Regions from separate parts of the Streptomyces sp. SX-6 genome, predicted to be linked through region 1. Evidence: riboswitches for the same ligand, from Rfam matches in the RefSeq annotation. Region 1 holds a riboswitch; each other region holds the start of a gene.
The links. A riboswitch is a leader RNA that binds a small molecule or an ion and turns the genes downstream of it on or off. The one in region 1 is predicted to bind cobalamin.

Region 1 (2,194 bases):
CCCAGGGCCTGCGCGTGTGCCGCCCGTTCGGGGTGGGCCGCTGCGACGGCATCGAGTGCTTCCGCCACCGTGGAGGCCGAGTTGCCCCACAGGACCTTCGGGGAGATCGGCAGGAGTTCGCGCAACGCGTCCGCGACCGGCTCCAGCAGCGCATGCCCTTGCGCGTACACCTCCTCCGGCGAAGCCGCCTTCCAGTGCCCCGCGGGCCGGGCCAGGTGCAACGGCACCGCACCGCCCGGTGCGGGCAGCCAGTACAACTCCCCGCCCGGCAGGTCGAGCAGCAGCCCGTGGCACAGGTGCGCGCCGATCAGCGGGGACCAGACCCGGGCCGCCAGGCCCTGGAACATCACGGAGGCGGCCACCCGCCGCTCCGTCAGGGCGAGGCGTCGCGCGACACCGTCGACACGGCCGGCGAGCGCGCTGCGGTCGGTTGCCAAATCGGCCCAGGGGCGGGCGTCGTGGGGCGGTGGACCGGTACTGACGCTGAAGAAGCGCCTCAAGTCGGCCAAGTCGGCCAGGGAATACGGCATCGGTTGAGAGCCTGTCACAGGGCCATTTGAACATCCCTTTAAGATGTCCGTGGATGCCAGGAAGCCGGTGCAATTCCGGCACGGTCGCGCCACTGTGACCGGGGAGCGAACCTCGACGAAGGCCACGGCCGCAAGGCGGGAAGGCCGAGGGGAGTGCTGATCCGGGAGTCAGGAGACTGGCCCGCTTGCCATGCCCCGACCCCCGGCCCGGTTCCGGTGAGAGGACCCACACAGCACCATGCGCATTCGCATACGCATGCTTCCCGGCCTGGCGGCAGCCGTCTGTCTGCTGCTCGTCGCCGGCTGCGGCTCGGCCGCGCCCAGGACCGATTCGGCGGACACGGACACCGCCGAAGGCTTCCCCTACACCGTGCGCAACTGCGGTGTCACCACCACCTATCAGCACCCGCCCACCCGTGCGGTGGCGCTCAACCAGCACGCCACCGAGATCATGCTGGCGCTGGGCCTGCAGAAGTCCATGGTGGGCACCGCCTACCTCGACGACGCCGTACTGCCCGAGTACCGGGCCGCCTATGACTCGGTCAAGGTGCTCGCCAAGCAGTATCCCTCCCAGGAGACTCTGCTCTCCGCCGAACCCGACTTCGTCTACGCCGGGTTCGGCAGCGCCTTCGACGAGTCGCAGGGACGCGGCCGTGCCGCGCTCGCCAAGAGCGGCGTCAACACCCACCTCAGCATCGAGAACTGCCCCTCCGGCCGCGTGACCACGGCCACCGACGACCAGGAGATCCTGACCGTCGGCCGGATCTTCGGGGCGGAGGGCCGGGCCAAGGCGCTGGTCGCCTCGATGCACACCACCCTGGACCGGGTGAAGTCCCGCCTCGCCCAGGCGAAACCGGTGAAGGCCTTCGTCTACGACAGCGGCGAGCAGACCGCGTTCACCGCCGGCGGCGCGGGCATCGGCAACGAGATCCTCGAACTGGCCGGTGGCAGAAACGTCTTCGCCGACCTCGACAAGCGCTTCGGCAACGTGTCGTTCGAGCAGGTCGCCCAGCGGGCCCCCGAGGTTGTCGTGATCTACGACTACGGGGATCAGTCCGTCGAGGCCAAGAAGTCCTTCCTGCTGTCGAACCCGGCGCTCAAGGACGTGCCCGCGATCCGCGACCGGCGCTTCGTCGTACTCCCGCTCTCCTCCACGGTGTTGGGCGTACGGGTGCCCGCGGCGGTCGAGTCGCTGGCCCGGCAGCTGCACCCGGAGTCCTTCCGGTGACCCGGAACACCCGGTACTGGTCGGTGGTGGCGGGGCTGCTCGTCCTGCTGTGCGCGGTGGTCACGTTCGGCGTCGCACTGGGCTCGGTCACGGTGCCGCCCGGACAGGTCTGGCAGATCCTGTGGCACCGGCTCGTACCGTCGTCGGGCGGTGGCGACTGGCCGCAGGTCCGGGAAACCATCGTGACGGACGTCCGGCTGCCCAGGGTGCTGCTCGGCGGCACCGTGGGGGCGGGGCTGTCCGTCTGCGGCATGGCGCTCCAGGCCCTCGTCCGCAATCCGCTCGCGGAACCGGCGCTGCTCGGCGTCTCCTCCGGGGCGAGCGTCGGCGCGGTGCTGGTGGTCGTCTCCGGGGTCACCCTGTTCGGGACGTACTCGCTGTCCGCCGCCGCCTTCCTCGGCGGGCTGGCCGCGCTGGTGGTGGTCTACACCCTGGC
Region 2 (2,194 bases), on a different contig from region 1:
AGGCTCTTCTCGTCGACGATCTCGTTCCAGTCGATGACCCCCAGGGTGCCGATCTGCAGCAGCAGATACAGAACCATGATGCCGAGGATGGAGTAGATGATGGAGCGCGGCAGGACGCGCCCCGGGTTCCTGATCTCGGCGCCCATGTAGGCGGTGGTGTTGTAGCCCCCGTAGTCGTAGATGCCGATGGTGAGCCCCAGGGCGAAGCCGATCCAGAAGTGATTGGTCGTCAGATCGAAGGAGTGTGCGGGGTAGGTGAAGGCGAGGTCGGGGCTGAAGTGGCTGAAGGCCGCGACGATCACGAGACCGATCGACGCGATCATCACCCACCACATCCCGGCCGCGATCCGCGCGAGTCTGTCCACCCGCCCCCACAGCATCGCGACCACGAGCACGATGAGCCCGACGCCGACGAGGTCGCCCTGAGTCTGCGTCATATCCGGCCAGAGATACTGGAGATACGCCACGAAGCCGATGACGCCCGTGGACATCGCGAGCGGAATGTAGAGCATCGCCGTCCAGATGAACAGGAACGGCATCAACTTGCCGGTGCGGTACTGGAACGCCTGCCGCAGATAGACGTAACTGCCGCCCGCCCCGGGCAGCGACGCACCCAGCTCGGCCCAGATCAGGCCGTCCGCGAGCGCGAGGACCGCACCGGCCGCGAAGCCGATGACGGCGTGCGGCCCGCCGAAGGCGGCGACCATGGTGGGGATGGTGATGAAAGGTCCGATCCCGCACATCTGCGTCATGTTGATGGCGGTGGCCTGGAAGAGGCCGATACGGCGGACGAAGCCGACCGGCTTCTCCGGCTCGTTGTCTGGAATTGCCACGGCGGTCAACCTCTCGTCGTCATCGGTTGCACTCGCACTCGTAGCACCGGCGCGCCGGACACGTCCATCACCTGGACCGTTCGAGAGCGGCGGATGGCCGCCCTCCGCTCGAACGGGCCATGACAATCGCCACTTTCCGGCCACCCCGTCCCCGGCGAGGCGCTACAGTGGCCCGGCCGTGGTGTTCGGGAAGACCGGTGGGGACCTTCGAGGTCCGACTCCGGAGCGGCCCTCGCCACTGTGATCGGGAAGTCACCGTCCCGTTCCGCACGCCCTTCGCGGTGCGCGGAGCCACTGGCAGCAGCCGGCTGCTGGGAAGGCAGGGACGGTCGCGCATGCGGACCCGTAAGCCAGGAGACCGGCCACGGCATCTCACGAATCGATCCACGAGGTGCTGGAGCGTGATCCGCAGATGACCCTGCCCACCGATACCCCCGCCGGCGTGCCCGCCGCCTTCCGATGGCGCCGCGAGGACACCATACGAACCGCCGGCCTGCTGGCCGTCATAGCCGCCTTGCACGTCGTCGCCTTCGGCGTGCTCTTCCTGCTCGTCGCCCCCAACCACTACACGGTGGGCTCCAAGGTCTACGGAGTCGGCCTCGGCATCACCGCCTACACCCTCGGCATGCGGCACGCCTTCGACGCCGACCACATAGCCGCCATCGACAACACCACCCGCAAGCTGATGGCCGACGGCAAGCGCCCGGTCTCGGTCGGCTTCTGGTTCGCGCTCGGCCACTCCAGCGTTGTCGTCGTCATGGCCGCCCTCGTCGCCGGCGGTACGCACCTGGCCGGGACCCTGATGAACGAGGACTCCGCCACCCACCAGACCCTCGGCGTGGTCGGCACCACCGTCTCCGGCGGCTTCCTCTACCTCATCGCCGCCCTCAACCTCGTCGCCCTCTCGGGCATCCTGCGCATCTTCCGCTCCATGCGTGAGGGCCGCTACGACGAGGCCGAGCTCGAGAAGCAGCTGGACTCCCGCGGGTTCATGAACCGCCTCCTCGGCCGCTTCACGCGCTCCATCAGCCGCCCCGGCCAGATGTACCCGCTCGGCTTCCTCTTCGGCCTCGGCTTCGACACCGCCACCGAGGTCACCCTGATGGTGATGGCGGGCAGCGGTGCCGCCGCCGGACTGCCCTGGTACGCGATCGTCTGCCTGCCGCTGCTGTTCGCCGCCGGCATGAGCCTGTTCGACACCCTCGACGGCACGTTCATGAACTTCGCCTACCAGTGGGCGTTCTCCAACCCGGTCCGCAAGGTCTACTACAACCTCACCATCACCGGCCTGTCGATCGCCGTCGCCTTCCTCATCGGCACCATCGAACTCGTCGGCGTGCTCCACGAGAAGCTCGGCATGA
Region 3 (2,194 bases), on a different contig from region 1:
CAGCCGTGGACGCGCCAGCGCGATGGTGGAGCGGCAGGAGCACCACGCCGGTCTACTCGCGGGCGAGTTGCACGACGAAGTCCTCCAGCTGCTGGCACTGACGCGGCGGCGGCTCGACGCGGCCCGCCTGCTGGACGATCCCCGTGCGCTGCGCGCGGCGATGGAGGACGCCTCCCTCACCCTCGACGAGCAGGCCGGCACGCTGCGCCGCATCATCACCACCGTGAGCCCGTCGACCGTCCGGGGGCTGGGGCTTGCCGAGTCCGTCACATCTCTCGCCGGACAAGTCGCCGCCGAGAACGGGCTCACGGTGGACGTGGACGTCCAGGGAGACCGTCCCCACGCGTGTGCAGTGGAGAACGGCGTGAACCTGGCCGTCTACCGGGTCGCCCAGGAAGCACTCACCAACGTGGTCAAGCACGCCGATGCCCGGCACGTCAGCATTACCCTTATATGTCGCGACGACGGCATCGCCCTCACCGTCACCGACGACGGACGCGGCCTCGGGCCGAACGCGCCGAGGCCCACCGAGGGATACGGCATGCAGGGCATGCGCTGGCGCTGCGAGGCGTACGGCGGCACGTTCGGCGCCAGGAGCGCCGGCGCCCTCGGCGGGACGGTCGTACGGGCCGTGTTCCCCCTGCGCATCCGCCGCAGAAGCCGGGCCGCCCGGAGCTGACCGGCAGGTCTACGCTTTCGCGAACTGCCGCGCCGCATAACACATTCCGCTACCACTTCATGACGCGACGACACAACATGTGGGGGTGCTCGCGCCCCCCGGCACTAGATGTATGCTCGTCCTCGCTGTCGTCGCAGGGGAATCCGGTGGGAATCCGGAACTGTCCCGCAACGGTGTATGTGTACGGATATCCGCACCTCAAGTCCGAGGACCTGCCGGCAGCGCGCCCCCGTCCGAGCCCCACCGGCCCGGCGGTCGGGTGTCGAATGACGTCCGGGCCTCGCGGGTTGGGCCGAGGGACGCTGCGCGCATGCCCGGGAGCGATCCGGCATGCCCGTACGCGCCCGTCGAGCACTCCCGCCCGGCCCCCAGCCGAGCGAGTGGAGAGCACTGTGACCATCGCGCCCGCAGATCCGGTTTCAGCGGAAGCGACCGGCGGTCCCGGGACCGCGCTGCTGCGCACCCTGACCGAACTGACCGCCGATCTGCCCGCCACCGACCCGGGCAAGGTCGCCGCCGCCGCGCTGCGCGGCCGGCACCCCGGTTCGGACGAGGCCGAGTTGCGGTCGCTGGCCACCGAGGCCTCCGCCGGCCTCATCGGCGAGGAGCCGGAGTACTCCAAGCTCGCCGCGCGCCTGCTCACCCTCGCCATCGCCGAGGAGGCCGCCGGACAGGGCGCCGTCTCCTTCTCGGCCTCCGTCGCCGTCGGGCACCGCGAGGGCCTGATCGCGGACGACACCGCCGCGTTCGTGGCGGCCCACGCCGAGCGCCTGGACTCCCTCGTGGACGCCGCCCTCCTCGACGGCGCCGACGACCGCTTCGGCTACTTCGGCCTGCGCACGCTCCACAGCCGTTACCTCCTGCGCCACCCGATCACGCGCGACGTGATCGAGACGCCGCAGCACTTCCTGCTGCGCGTGGCCTGCGGTCTGGCGGAGGACCACTCCGTCCGGGCCCTCGAGGACGTCGCCGAGCTCTACCGGCTCACCAGCACGCTCTCGTACCTGCCCTCCTCCCCCACGCTCTTCAACTCCGGCACCCGCCACCCGCAGATGTCCTCGTGCTACCTGCTGGACTCGCCGCTGGACGAGCTGGACTCGATCTACGACCGCTACCACCAGGTGGCCCGCCTGTCGAAGCACGCCGGCGGCATCGGGCTCTCCTACTCCCGCATCCGCTCGCGCGGTTCGCTGATCCGCGGCACCAACGGGCACTCCAACGGCATCGTGCCGTTCCTGCGCACGCTCGACGCCTCGGTCGCGGCCGTCAACCAGGGCGGCCGGCGCAAGGGCGCGGCCTGCGTCTACCTGGAGACCTGGCACGCGGACATCGAGGAGTTCCTGGAGCTGCGGGACAACACGGGCGAAGAGGCCCGCCGCACCCACAACCTCAACATCGCGCACTGGATCCCGGACGAGTTCATGCGCCGGGTCGAGGCCGACGCCGACTGGTCGCTGTTCTCCCCGGCGGACACCCCGGACCTGGTCGACCTCTACGGCGACGAGTTCGACGCCG
Region 4 (2,194 bases), on a different contig from region 1:
CGAGGAGGGTGGCGAGGGTAGTCAGCGACGCGGTGAGGTCGTTGATCCATACGTTGCGGCCGTCCACGACTCCGGCGACGAGCCGCTTGCCGGGCAGGCCGCCGGCGGCGGCGAGGTCGTCGAGGTTGGCGGCGGCGCGGCCGGTGAAGTCGAGGGCGAGCCCGTCGACGGGGGCCTTGGCCAGGACGGGCAGTGCCTCGCCGAGCCGGTCGAAGTAGGAGGCGACCAGGAGCTGAGGGCGGTCGGTGAGGGCGCCGAGTTCACGGTAGGCGCGGGCTGCGGCGTTCAGTTCGGCCGGGGTGCGGTCCTGGACGAGGGCGGGCTCGTCGAGCTGCACCCACGTGGCGCCGGCGGCCCGCAGGTCGGCGAGCACCTCGGCGTAGACGGGCAGCAGCCGGTCCAGCAGGGTCAACGGGTCGAAGCCGGGCGCCACTTCGGGGGCGGGCTTGGCGAGCAGGAGGTAGGTGACCGGGCCGACGAGCACGGGGCGTCCGGTGAGACCTAGGGCGAGGGCCTCCTTCAGCTCCCCGACCTGCTTGCGGGAGTCGGCGGCGAAGACGGTGCCGGGGCCCAGTTCCGGCACGAGGTAGTGGTAGTTGGTGTCGAACCACTTGGTCATTTCGAGCGGCGCCGCGTCCTTGGTCCCGCGCGCCATCGCGAAGTAGCCGTCCAGGGCGTCCGCTTCGACGGCGGCCCGGTGGCGGGCGGGGATGGCGCCGACCATGACGCTGGTGTCGAGGACGTGGTCGTAGTACGAGAAGTCGCCGGTCGGGACCTCGTGGATCCCGGTGGCGGCGAGGCCGCGCCAGGTGGCGGCCCGCAGTCGGGCGGCGGTCCGCCGCAGCCCGTCGGCGTCCGCCCGGCCCTTCCAGTAGCCCTCGACGGCCTTCTTCAGTTCCCGGTCGGGGCCCTGACGGGGATAGCCGTACACGGTGGCCCGTGCTGCCGCGGCCGCGGTCTTGCGGGTCATGGAACTCTCCTTCGCGAGTTGCCCAGGAGGCCCGGGGACGACCGGGGGCGCGAAGGGTACGGCTGACACCGCACACCGCGGTGCTGCGCGCGCCGACCCGCCCTCGAGGTCACCGGACCTTCCGTGCGCACTGGTCGCGCACGGGCAGCGGCAGGTCTTCGGACTCGCGGGCGCGTGCATGGCGCACACCTACTGACCGTCGCTTCCCGGTCCCTACGGGCCCAGTGCTCATGACGGCGGTCGTTCCCGCTCACCGCTGCGGGGCAGTTCCGGATTCCCACCGGATTCCCTCTTGCGACGCGCCTGCCTGGCGGGCAGGGCGAACCAGCTGCACCGGTCAGCCTAGGTGCTGACCGGTGCGCGGAACAGCCCTGTTCACCTGCCGGACACACCGGAGCCGCGGCGGACGGCCAGGGTGAGGAGGGCGCAGACGGCATAGAAGGCGAGGAAGGCGACGTACGCCGCTTCGCCGTTGCCGGTGGCGAGGAAGGACTGGCGGAAGGCGATGTTGACCAGCAGGCCGCCGAGGGCGCCGACGGCGCCCGCGAGGCCGATCAGGGCGGCGGCCCGCCGCTCGGCCGCGGCATGTGCCGCGGCCGGGTCCGTGCCCGCCTGGGCCGCGGCCAGCGCCTTGGCGTGGTGGAGGGCGGGGATCATGCGGTAGACGGAGCCGTTGCCGATGCCGCTGAGGACGAACAGCGCGACGAAGCCCGCGAAGAAGACGGCGACCAGGCCCTGTTGGGCGGCGACGAGGATCAGCGCGGCGGAGACCGCCATGGCCCCGAAGACGGCGACGGTCACCCGGGCACCGCCGTGCCGGTCGGCCCACGCGCCGCCCAGCGGGCGGGAGAGCGAGCCGAGCAGCGGGCCGAGGAAGGTGAGGTAGGCGGCCTTGACCGGGGTGTCGAACTGGTCCTGGAACTGCACCTGGAGGACCTGCCCGAAGGCGAAGCCGAAGCCGATGAACGAGCCGAACGTGCCGAGGTAGAGCACCGAGAGCAGCCAGGTGTGGCCGTCGCGGGTGATCTCGCGCAGGGCCGGATGCCGGTGGCGGACCGGCAGGTTGTCCATCCACCGCGCCGCGGCGACGACGGTGAGCGCGATCAGCGGGATGTAGCACAGCGGCAGCAGCCGGGGGTGGCCCGCACCCGCGGTGGCGAGGACGAGGAGGCCGACGAGCTGGACCGCCGGCACGCCGAGGTTGCCGCCGCCCGCGTTGATGCC

Region 2: linked by a shared signal. The riboswitch ahead of nicT (Nickel transporter NicT) and the one ahead of ACV530_RS33045 (ABC transporter substrate-binding protein) in region 1 are both predicted to bind cobalamin.
Region 3: linked by a shared signal. The riboswitch ahead of ACV530_RS20115 (ribonucleoside-diphosphate reductase subunit alpha) and the one ahead of ACV530_RS33045 (ABC transporter substrate-binding protein) in region 1 are both predicted to bind cobalamin.
Region 4: linked by a shared signal. The riboswitch ahead of metE (5-methyltetrahydropteroyltriglutamate--homocysteine S-methyltransferase) and the one ahead of ACV530_RS33045 (ABC transporter substrate-binding protein) in region 1 are both predicted to bind cobalamin.

What each region holds. Positions count from the first base shown of each region.
Region 1 covers NZ_JBTHHU010000044.1:10,522-12,715, forward strand. The annotation lists gene ACV530_RS33040 ((2Fe-2S)-binding protein) at 1-509, opposite strand, end outside; cobalamin riboswitch at 533-730, shown strand; gene ACV530_RS33045 (ABC transporter substrate-binding protein) at 769-1,758, shown strand; gene ACV530_RS33050 (FecCD family ABC transporter permease) at 1,755-2,194, shown strand, end outside.
Region 2 covers NZ_JBTHHU010000006.1:21,395-23,588, forward strand. The annotation lists gene ACV530_RS09180 (APC family permease) at 1-827, opposite strand, end outside; cobalamin riboswitch at 996-1,214, shown strand; gene nicT (Nickel transporter NicT) at 1,246-2,194, shown strand, end outside.
Region 3 covers NZ_JBTHHU010000015.1:147,130-149,323, reverse strand. The annotation lists gene ACV530_RS20120 (sensor histidine kinase) at 1-679, shown strand, start outside; cobalamin riboswitch at 763-913, shown strand; gene ACV530_RS20115 (ribonucleoside-diphosphate reductase subunit alpha) at 1,072-2,194, shown strand, end outside.
Region 4 covers NZ_JBTHHU010000026.1:102,407-104,600, reverse strand. The annotation lists gene metE (5-methyltetrahydropteroyltriglutamate--homocysteine S-methyltransferase) at 1-970, opposite strand, end outside; cobalamin riboswitch at 1,103-1,315, opposite strand; gene nirD (nitrite reductase small subunit NirD) at 1,346-2,194, opposite strand, start outside.